Regions from separate parts of the Methylocella tundrae genome, predicted to be linked through region 2. Evidence: predicted binding sites of a transcription regulator. Region 2 holds the regulator's gene; each other region holds the start of a gene.

The links. Region 2 encodes LexA, which represses DNA repair genes until DNA is damaged. Its sites were predicted from a motif close to TGTTCNNNNTGTGTTCNG; they were not measured.
Region 1: the regulator LexA is predicted to act here: its motif matches at 993-1,010, upstream of SIN04_RS00635 (ImuA family protein).
Region 3: the regulator LexA is predicted to act here: its motif matches at 1,429-1,446, upstream of recA (recombinase RecA).
Region 4: the regulator LexA is predicted to act here: its motif matches at 1,500-1,517, upstream of ssb (single-stranded DNA-binding protein).

What each region holds. Positions count from the first base shown of each region.
Region 1 covers NZ_CP139087.1:119,557-121,759, reverse strand. Annotated here, with positions in the region: gene SIN04_RS00640 (ATP-dependent helicase) at 1-868, opposite strand, end outside; gene SIN04_RS00635 (ImuA family protein) at 1,059-1,820, shown strand; gene SIN04_RS00630 (DUF6504 family protein) at 1,735-2,203, shown strand, end outside.
Region 2 covers NZ_CP139089.1:3,153,721-3,155,923, reverse strand. Annotated here, with positions in the region: gene SIN04_RS16825 (HPF/RaiA family ribosome-associated protein) at 1-580, opposite strand, end outside; gene lexA (transcriptional repressor LexA) at 986-1,705, shown strand; gene SIN04_RS16815 (ComEC/Rec2 family competence protein) at 1,732-2,203, opposite strand, start outside.
Region 3 covers NZ_CP139089.1:1,590,927-1,593,129, reverse strand. Annotated here, with positions in the region: gene alaS (alanine--tRNA ligase) at 1-13, opposite strand, end outside; gene recA (recombinase RecA) at 277-1,341, opposite strand; gene SIN04_RS09815 (hypothetical protein) at 1,720-2,203, shown strand, end outside.
Region 4 covers NZ_CP139089.1:3,493,413-3,495,615, reverse strand. Annotated here, with positions in the region: gene gyrA (DNA gyrase subunit A) at 1-615, opposite strand, end outside; gene ssb (single-stranded DNA-binding protein) at 895-1,401, opposite strand; gene SIN04_RS18335 (dicarboxylate/amino acid:cation symporter) at 1,559-2,203, opposite strand, start outside.

The DNA of each region.
Region 1 (2,203 bases), on a different replicon from region 2:
CGGGAAAATCGAGAATGTTGCGCACGGACGCCGCGCGGAAGGAATAGATTGATTGTGCGTCGTCGCCAACGACCGTGAGACCCTCGCCGCCGGGCTTCAGCGCCTTCAGGATCGAGGACTGCAGGCGGTTGGTGTCCTGATATTCATCGACCAACACATGATCGAACCGACCGCCAATATCGCCGGCGAGCAGCGGATCGCTGACGGTCTGCGCCCAGTAGAGCAGAAGATCGTCGTAATCGAGAACGTTCTGCCCCTGCTTGGCCTCGACATAGGCCGCGAACAGCTCGCGCAATTGCGCGCTCCATCCGGCGCACCACGGATAGAAATCGCGCAGCACGTCGTCGAGCGGCAATTCCGCGTTGACGGCGCGGGAGTAGATCGCGAGACAGGTCCCCTTGGTCGGAAACCGGCTCTCCATCTTCGAGAAGCCGAGTTCATGGCGGACGAGGTTCAAAAGATCGGCGCTGTCTTCCCGATCGTGGATGGTGAAACCCGGATCGAGACCGATCTCGTCGGCGTAGTCGCGCAGCAGCCTTGCGCCGATCCCATGAAACGTCCCCGCCCAGGCGAGCGCGTCCGTGACGGCGCCGGCCCCGCCGCCCAGCGCCGCGCCGCAGATGCGCTCGACGCGCCGGCTCATTTCGGCCGCCGCCCGGCGCGAAAAAGTCATCAGTAGAATACGCCGCGGATCGGCGCCGTTGACGATCAGATGGGCGACGCGGTGCGCCAGCGTGTTCGTCTTGCCGGAACCCGCCCCCGCGATGATCAGCAGCGGACCGCCGATGGCGCCATCGGCGCGTCCAACCCCATGCTCGACGGCGCGGCGCTGTTCCCCGTTCAATTTCTCCAGATGCGCCGCGCTCACCAATGCCCCGCTATCTTGCTGTTATCCTGAAGTGATCAGGCGGCGATCCTTGATTTTCGCCATTCGATCTTCCGGGTCCGCGGCAATGAAGATTGATGCGGCCGATTGACTCGCATGGCTCGTTAAGAACATTTAGGGAACATATCACCGCGAAAACCCGTTGGGAAGACTGCCGGAGGCCTTTTGTCCTGTGAATGAAACCGCCGCCAATCCTGTCGTCGCCGAGCTTCGCGAGCGCATTCAGCGCCTCGAAGGCGGACCGGCGCGCCGGCGCGCGGTGCTGCCGTTCGGGATCAAGGAGATCGACGGGCGTCTGCCGGGCGGCGGGCTGGCGCTCGGCGCGTTGCATGAGGTCGCGGGCGGCGGCAATGGCGCGATCGACGGCGCCGCGGCGGCGCTGTTCTCAGCCGGGATCGTGGCCCGGATACGCGGAAAAATCCTGTGGTGCGTCACGCGCCAGGATTTGTTCGCCCCGGCGCTCGCGCAAGCGGGGCTGGCGCCGGGTCGCGTGATCTACGTCGAGGCCGGCGACGAGAAGTCGGTTCTCGCCTGCTTCGAGGAGGGCCTGCGTCACGGCGGCCTTGGCGGCGTCGTCGCCGAGGTCGCGCGCCTCTCGATGACCGCCTCGCGCCGGCTGGAGCTTGCGGCCGAGGCCTCCGGCGCCATCGGCATCGCCATCCGGCGCTGGCGGCGACACGCTGAGGCCGCCGATTTCGGGCAGCCGACCGCCTCCGTCACGCGCTGGCGCGTGAGCGGGCTTCCTTCAACCGCTTTGCCGGTCCAGGGCGTCGGACGCGCAAGGTGGCGGCTCGAATTGATCCGGTGTCGGGCCGGCGAGAGCGCCGATTTTGAAGTGGAGGCCTGCGATGCCAAGGGTCATCTCGCTCTTCCTGCCGACTTGGCCCACGGGCCGGATCAGAAGACTATTGGGCGCCGCCGCGCCGCCGGCTGAGACGCCGCTCGTGCTCATCGGCAGGGAAGGGCGACGGCGCGTGGTTCTGGCGGCGGACAGAGCCGCTGGAGCCGCGGGCCTATATATCGGTATGTCCGCGACCAAGGCGCAGGCGCTGGCGCGAGACCTCATCGTCAAGGACGCCGATCCCGCCGCCGACGCCAAAGCGCTCGGGCGCTTCGCGCTTTGGGCGCTCAAACACTATGCGCCGATCGTCGCCGCCGACCCGCCGGACGGCATCGTCATCGACGTTTTCGGCGCGGCGCATCTCTTTGGCGGCGAAGACGCCATGGTGAAGGGCATGGTCGAGCGGATCGAAGCTTCTGGCGTCGCCGCCCGCGCCGCGCTCGCCGACAGCTGGGGCGCCGCTCATGCGCTGGCGC
Region 2 (2,203 bases):
CCGCTTTGTCGCGTCCCGTCTCGCGCTGCTCCAACACATAGACGGCGCTGGCCTGGGGGCCCATCACCCCTTCCGCAGCGGCGCGCGTGAAATGCACCATGGCGCCGATCTTCAGATTGTCGAAGCTTCCCCGCATCACGCAGCTGCGGGAGAAGTAAAGATCCGGGCCGCCTTTCACCTCCACGAAGCCATGGTCCTGCTCGGGAAACAGACGCACCACGACGCCCGACTCGATACCGTTCTCGTGCCGCTTCACATTTCCCTTGATGATCTCGGCAAGCTGCTCAAGCTGGCGCTGAACAGCGTCGAAAACGCGATGGACGAGTGTGTTCTGCTGGCCTTTCCGCTTCGCTTCCGACTTTGCGACGATCAACGGCCGGCCGGGCACCTCGACTTCGACGCAGAGGGCGAGCGGCGCCACCGTATTCCTCGGTCCGCGATGAGACGCGCCCGCGACCACGCGGCACCCGATGATGTGCGCGTAAATATGTTCGAGCCGTTGCACTCTCTCCTCGATGAGCTTCGCGAGGGCCTCGGAGTGCTGTATGTCGCGGAATACGATCTGCAGCGGTCGATCCATGCGTGGTCTCCTCTCGTAAGAGGCCGGAACCACTCGGCGAAGAAGAGACGCCGTGCGCCGGCCGTTTACATCAACGTATGGCAAAGCTGAAAGTTCCGTGAACGATCCGTCGTGCCCAGCGCGCAAAAAAGCGCCGGGGTCTCGCATCAGGCGCCTTGCGGAACGCAGCGCGAACAGATATGGTCTGTTCACTCTTTGTGCGAGTTTACTGGCCGCCCATGATCCGCGATCCATCGGTTTTGCGCTTCGCTATCGCCCTGCGCCCTGTTTTATCCCTGGCCTTGCGGCAGCGGCCACGCTTAACCTTTGAACACAGAGTCGGAGCTTGCCGCGGAAGCGCCAGCTAAAGCGCGCCCGCGCCGCCGCGGCGGGACGTGCAGATCGTTTACGAGAAAGTCAGAGCCGATGTTGACGAAAAAGCAAAGCGAGCTGTTGCGCTTCATCCATGAGCGGCTCAAGGAGACGGGCGTGCCCCCCTCTTTCGACGAGATGAAGGACGCGCTCGACCTGCGGTCGAAGTCGGGAATTCATCGTCTGATCATCGCGCTTGAGGAGCGTGGCTTCATCCGGCGCCTGCCCAACCGGGCGCGGGCGCTGGAGGTATTGCGCATGCCCGATTCTTCGACGCCGCCGGAGCTCAACCGGAACAAGAAATTCGAGCCGAGCGTCATCGAAGGCAATCTTGGGCGGGTGCGCTCCTTGCCTGCGAGCCCGAGCCGGGAAGAAGAAGACGGCCCTCGGGGGACCGTCGCCATCCCGGTCATGGGGCGAATCGCCGCGGGCACGCCGATTACGGCCCTGCAGAACCGCAGCCACACCATCAGCCTGCCGCCGGAGATGCTGCCGCAAGGCGAACATTACGCCCTTGAAGTGCGCGGCGACTCAATGATCGAGGCCGGAATATTCGACGCCGACACGGTAGTGATCCGCAAGCAGGACACGGCGGAAACGGGCGACATTGTCGTCGCGCTGATCGACGACGAGGAGGCGACGCTGAAGCGGCTGCGCCGGCGCGGCGCCTCGATCGCGCTCGAAGCCGCAAATCCCGCCTATGAGACGCGCATTTTCGGACCGGACCGCGTGCGCATTCAAGGCAAGCTCGTCAGCCTCATTCGCCGTTATTAAAGCGTGATGTTTGGCAGCTTGCGCGCCTACTCAAGCGGCGAGGCGTCGCCGTCTTCGTCCTCGACGGCGCCCCGCGCCTCGCCAGCGTCCCGCGCGACGCTGGAAGGGTCAAGATCGGAAGATGCGGCCCGCGTTGGCCGCGACGCTGCGAACGAACGCGAGCTTGGGCCCCATTTTCGCCTGGGCGCAGGAGACCAGGGGCGGTCCTCGTCCGGCGTTCGAGCCGCGCGCCTTGCGACGCCGGACGCGGTAAACGACAAGGTTATGGCGCCGGTTTCTTTCAGTTCCCCCCGATCGATGACAAGGCCCGCGGCGCAGCCCGCCGGCGCGAAGAGCGGCGTCACGATGATGTCGGCGCGCCCGCAATCTTCGGCGAACGCAGCTTTGTCGAACACCAGCGACAGGGAACGGCCATCCGCGAGATATCCAACGCAGCCAACCTTGTCGCAGGCGGCTTTTTTCACCGCCTCGCGCGCGGGGCGGCCGTCGGCGTCGGCG
Region 3 (2,203 bases), 1.6 Mb from region 2:
TCACGCCGTTCATTTGCTTTTCCGTCTTAAGCCTTTGCGTTCGCGCGCAGCAGCTCTCCATGAATTGGTGCAAAATGCGTGGCGCGACGGCAAAACGCAAGTCGCGGCGACGCGCCTCAAGGCGCGGCCGGCGCCATCGTCAATGCGCCGGAGGCCGGCTTCGAGCCGCAGCATCGCCAGACGTACGCGAAAGACCAGAAGCACGGCTTGTTCCCGCGCCGCGATCATGCTCGAGAACCGGCCGATCGCGGCGAAGGCCTAAGAGGCCGGAAAGCGTCATTCCTCGCCGCCGTCGGCGACGTCCAGAATCTTGTCGGCGATCATCCCCGAATTCTCACGAATGGCGAGCTCGATCTTATCGGCGATCGCCGGATTGGCCTTCAGGAAAGTCTTGGCGTTCTCACGGCCTTGCCCAAGCCGTTGGCTGTCATAGGAGAACCAGGCTCCTGATTTCTCGACGACGCCGGCTTTCACGCCAAGATCGATCAGCTCGCCGATTTTCGAAATGCCCTCGCCATACATAATGTCAAATTCGACTTGTTTGAAGGGCGGCGCGACCTTGTTCTTGACGACCTTGACGCGCGTCTGGTTGCCCGTCACTTCGTCGTGATCCTTGATCGATCCGATGCGGCGGATATCGAGCCGAACCGACGCATAGAATTTCAATGCGTTGCCGCCTGTCGTCGTCTCGGGGCTGCCGTACATGACACCGATCTTCATGCGGATCTGATTGATGAAAATCACCATCGTTTGCGAACGCGAGATCGACGCCGTGAGCTTGCGTAGAGCCTGACTCATCAGGCGCGCCTGGAGACCTGGCTGGCTATCGCCCATTTCCCCTTCGATTTCCGCGCGGGGGGTCAACGCCGCGACCGAATCGATGACCAGCACGTCGACCGCGCCCGAGCGCACCAGCGTATCGGTAATCTCCAGCGCCTGCTCGCCGGTGTCCGGCTGGGAAACCAGAAGATCTTCGAGATTGACGCCGAGTTTTCGCGCATAAATGGTGTCGAGCGCGTGTTCCGCGTCGACGAAGGCGCAAACGCCGCCCTTTTTCTGGGCTTCGGCGATGACATGCAACGTCAGGGTCGTTTTTCCGGACGATTCGGGACCATAGATCTCGATGACCCGCCCGCGCGGCAGTCCGCCGACGCCAAGGGCGATGTCGAGACCGAGAGAGCCGGTCGGCACGGTTTCGATTTCGACGACTTTCTGATTCTTGCCAAGCCGCATGATCGAGCCTTTGCCGAAGGCGCGTTCGATCTGTGACAGGGCGGCGTCAAGGGCCTTGGTCTTGTCCACGGACGATCCTTCTACGAGGCGGAGATTGGCTTGACTCATGTGATTGATCCTTCTGACACAGGCTAGGCGAGGAGTGCAATGCGATCTGCGTTGCTATTGAATGTACTGTATTTGTTCTCGTTCGCAAGTTCTTTTTATGTTCTACTTATCCGGCATATTTCTCAGCCTGTGACGCCCTCGGCAGAGGGATATGCAATTGGTGGCTGTGGAAAAGCGCAACGAGAGATAGAAAAATAATCGGGTGACGCGTCGCGCCGCCGCCCGGCTGGACAAGCCAAAAGTTTGGCTATGGTTAACGCCATGCCTCGAGGCCGCGGCGGCCGGATGTGACGGCCTTTCGCAGCTACCGCGCGGGCAGGGCACGGCAATTGCTTGCTCGCCGCACGTCAGCCAAATCCCGAGAGCGCGCGCGATTCCATGTCAGAAATCAGCCAACCGTGGAAGCTTCGAGCCAACAATATCGTCCAAATGGACAATCTGATCGATTTCGGGGACGTGCTGCCGGAGGTGAATAAGATGCTGCAGCGCGGCGTGTCGCTTTACCGGCGCGATCCGGTCGGCGCTGACCTTGCCTTTCGCGAGGCGCTTGCGCTGCGGCCTGATGCTTTGCCGAGCTATCTATGCCTTTATAAAATCCATACCTATCAGGGTAATCTCGACGAAGCGCTGACGATCGCCGAGGCCGGGCTAGAAGAGGCCGCGCGTCAGGCAGGATTGGACGCCGATTGGACGCTCTGGAGAAGCGGCCAGATTTCCTCCGACGTCAATGGGCCAGGCCATTTCGCGCTTTATACGTTGAAGGCCCTTGCTTTCATCCATTTGCGCCGTGACGAGAAGGCGAAATCGCAGCGCTATCTCGACAAGATCTCCGAGCTGGACGCGATGGAGCTCGTGGGAGGAA
Region 4 (2,203 bases), 340 kb from region 2:
CAGCGCGATCACCGCGTCGATCACCTCGCCCAGATTATGCGGCGGGATGTTCGTCGCCATGCCGACGGCGATGCCGCCCGCGCCATTGACGAGAAGGTTCGGAAAGCGCGCCGGCAGCACGACCGGCTCATGTTCCTTGCCATCGTAATTCGGCTGAAAATCGACGGTATCGGAATCAATGTCTTCGAGCAGCGCCATGGCCGGACGCGCGAGGCGCGATTCGGTGTAGCGCATCGCCGCCGCCGGATCGCCGTCGACCGAGCCGAAATTGCCCTGGCCGTCGATGAGAGGCAGACGCATCGAAAAGGATTGCGCCATGCGCACCAGCGCATCATAGATCGCCGAGTCGCCGTGCGGATGATATTTACCCATGACGTCGCCGACGATACGCGCGCATTTGACGTAAGGACGGTCGGGCGTGTGGTTGTTCTCGTTCATCGAGAACAAAATGCGCCGGTGCACCGGCTTCAGACCGTCTCGCACGTCGGGCAAGGCCCGGCTGACGATCACGCTCATCGCATAATCGAGATAGCTGCGGCGCATCTCGTCAGAGATGGAAACGGGTCTGATGTCGGATCCGGGGGCAGCCGGTCCGGTGTCGTCAGTATCGGCCAATGAAAGCTAGTCCAAAAATGAGTTCAAGGCCCAATATTAGAGGCCCACGCGCCAAAACGCCAGCTTTACGCGGCGAAAACCGAGCAAAACCAGAGATTGCACGCAAAGGCCCGACCGCACGGCGATAGGCCGGGCAGCCTTCATGGCGACTACATTCGCCGAACGCCCAACCGCTTTCCGATCGAATGGGGTCATTCGATCGATCAGAAATCGCTCCAGATTCAAAAGCTTGAGCATATTCGCGTCGATCGGATCGAACCAATCTGATCGGAATATCCTCTAGAATGGAATATCGTCGTCGATGATGTCGGCGGTGCGGCCAGCGCCCGCGGCGGCGGGACGGCGATCGGGCGCGCGCTCCATCGGCGACGACCGGCCGAAACTCGAACTCGCGTCCTCAAATCCGCCGCGGTCAGCCTCGGAATCACCTCGGCCGCGGCTATCGAGCAGAGTCAGTTCGCCGCGAAATCTTTGCAGCACGACTTCCGTCGTCTTGCGCTGGTTGCCTTCCTTATCGGTATACTCGCGCGTCTGCAGTTGACCCTCGAGATAAACTTTCGAGCCCTTTTTGCAATACTGCTCCACGATTTTCCCGAGATTCTCGTTGAAGATCACGATGTTATGCCACTCAGTGCGATCCTTGCGCTCGCCGGTCGCCTTGTCGCGCCAGGACTCCGTCGTCGCCAGGCTGAAACTTACCACCGCGTCGCCGGAATTCATCCGCCGCGTTTCCGGATCGCGGCCGAGATTACCGACGAGAATTACCTTATTGACGCTCCCCGCCATTCTTTATGCTCCCTGGAAACGCTTGCAAAAAACTCGGCTGATCCGATCACTCAATGCAGTTAGCGGCGCCGCGCGCGGCTTGTCCACCACCGCGCCTATGTTCTATGTATGTTCTAGCAGCCGGCGCTCGCGGCGGCAAGCGCCGAAGGCGGAAATTTCAGCCCGTCGAGACGCCGGCGCGAACGTCGGACACGTCGATCTTGCGGTCGAGCGCGGCCTTGAGCTTGGCGCGATCAAGTTCGCCTTCCGACCATGAAATGACGACGGTTGCAACGCCATTGCCGATGATATTGGTCAAGGCGCGGCATTCGCTCATGAATTTGTCGACGCCAAGCACGATCGCCATACCCGGAACAAGCGCCGGATCGACCACGGCAAGCGTGCCGGCCAGTGTAATGAAGCCCGCCCCCGTGACGCCGCTCGCGCCCTTTGATGTCAGCATGGCGACGATGAGTATGGTCATCTGCTGGCTGAAACTCAGGTCGACGCCGAGCGCCTGCGCGATGAACAGGGTCGCCAATGTCATATAGATATTGGTGCCGTCGAGATTGAAGGAATAGCCGGTCGGCACGACGAGGCCGACGACCGGCTTCGAGCAGCCGAGACGCTCAAGCTTCTCCATCAGCGCCGGCAAGGCGCTTTCCGATGAGCTCGTGCCGAGCACGATCAGAAGCTCGGATTTGATATAATTCAGGAATTTGAAAATATTGAAGCCGGCGATCCGGGCAATCGAGCCAAGGATCAGGATAATGAACAGGGCCGACGTCAAATAGAAGGTCGCGACAAGGCCGAGAAGATTGCC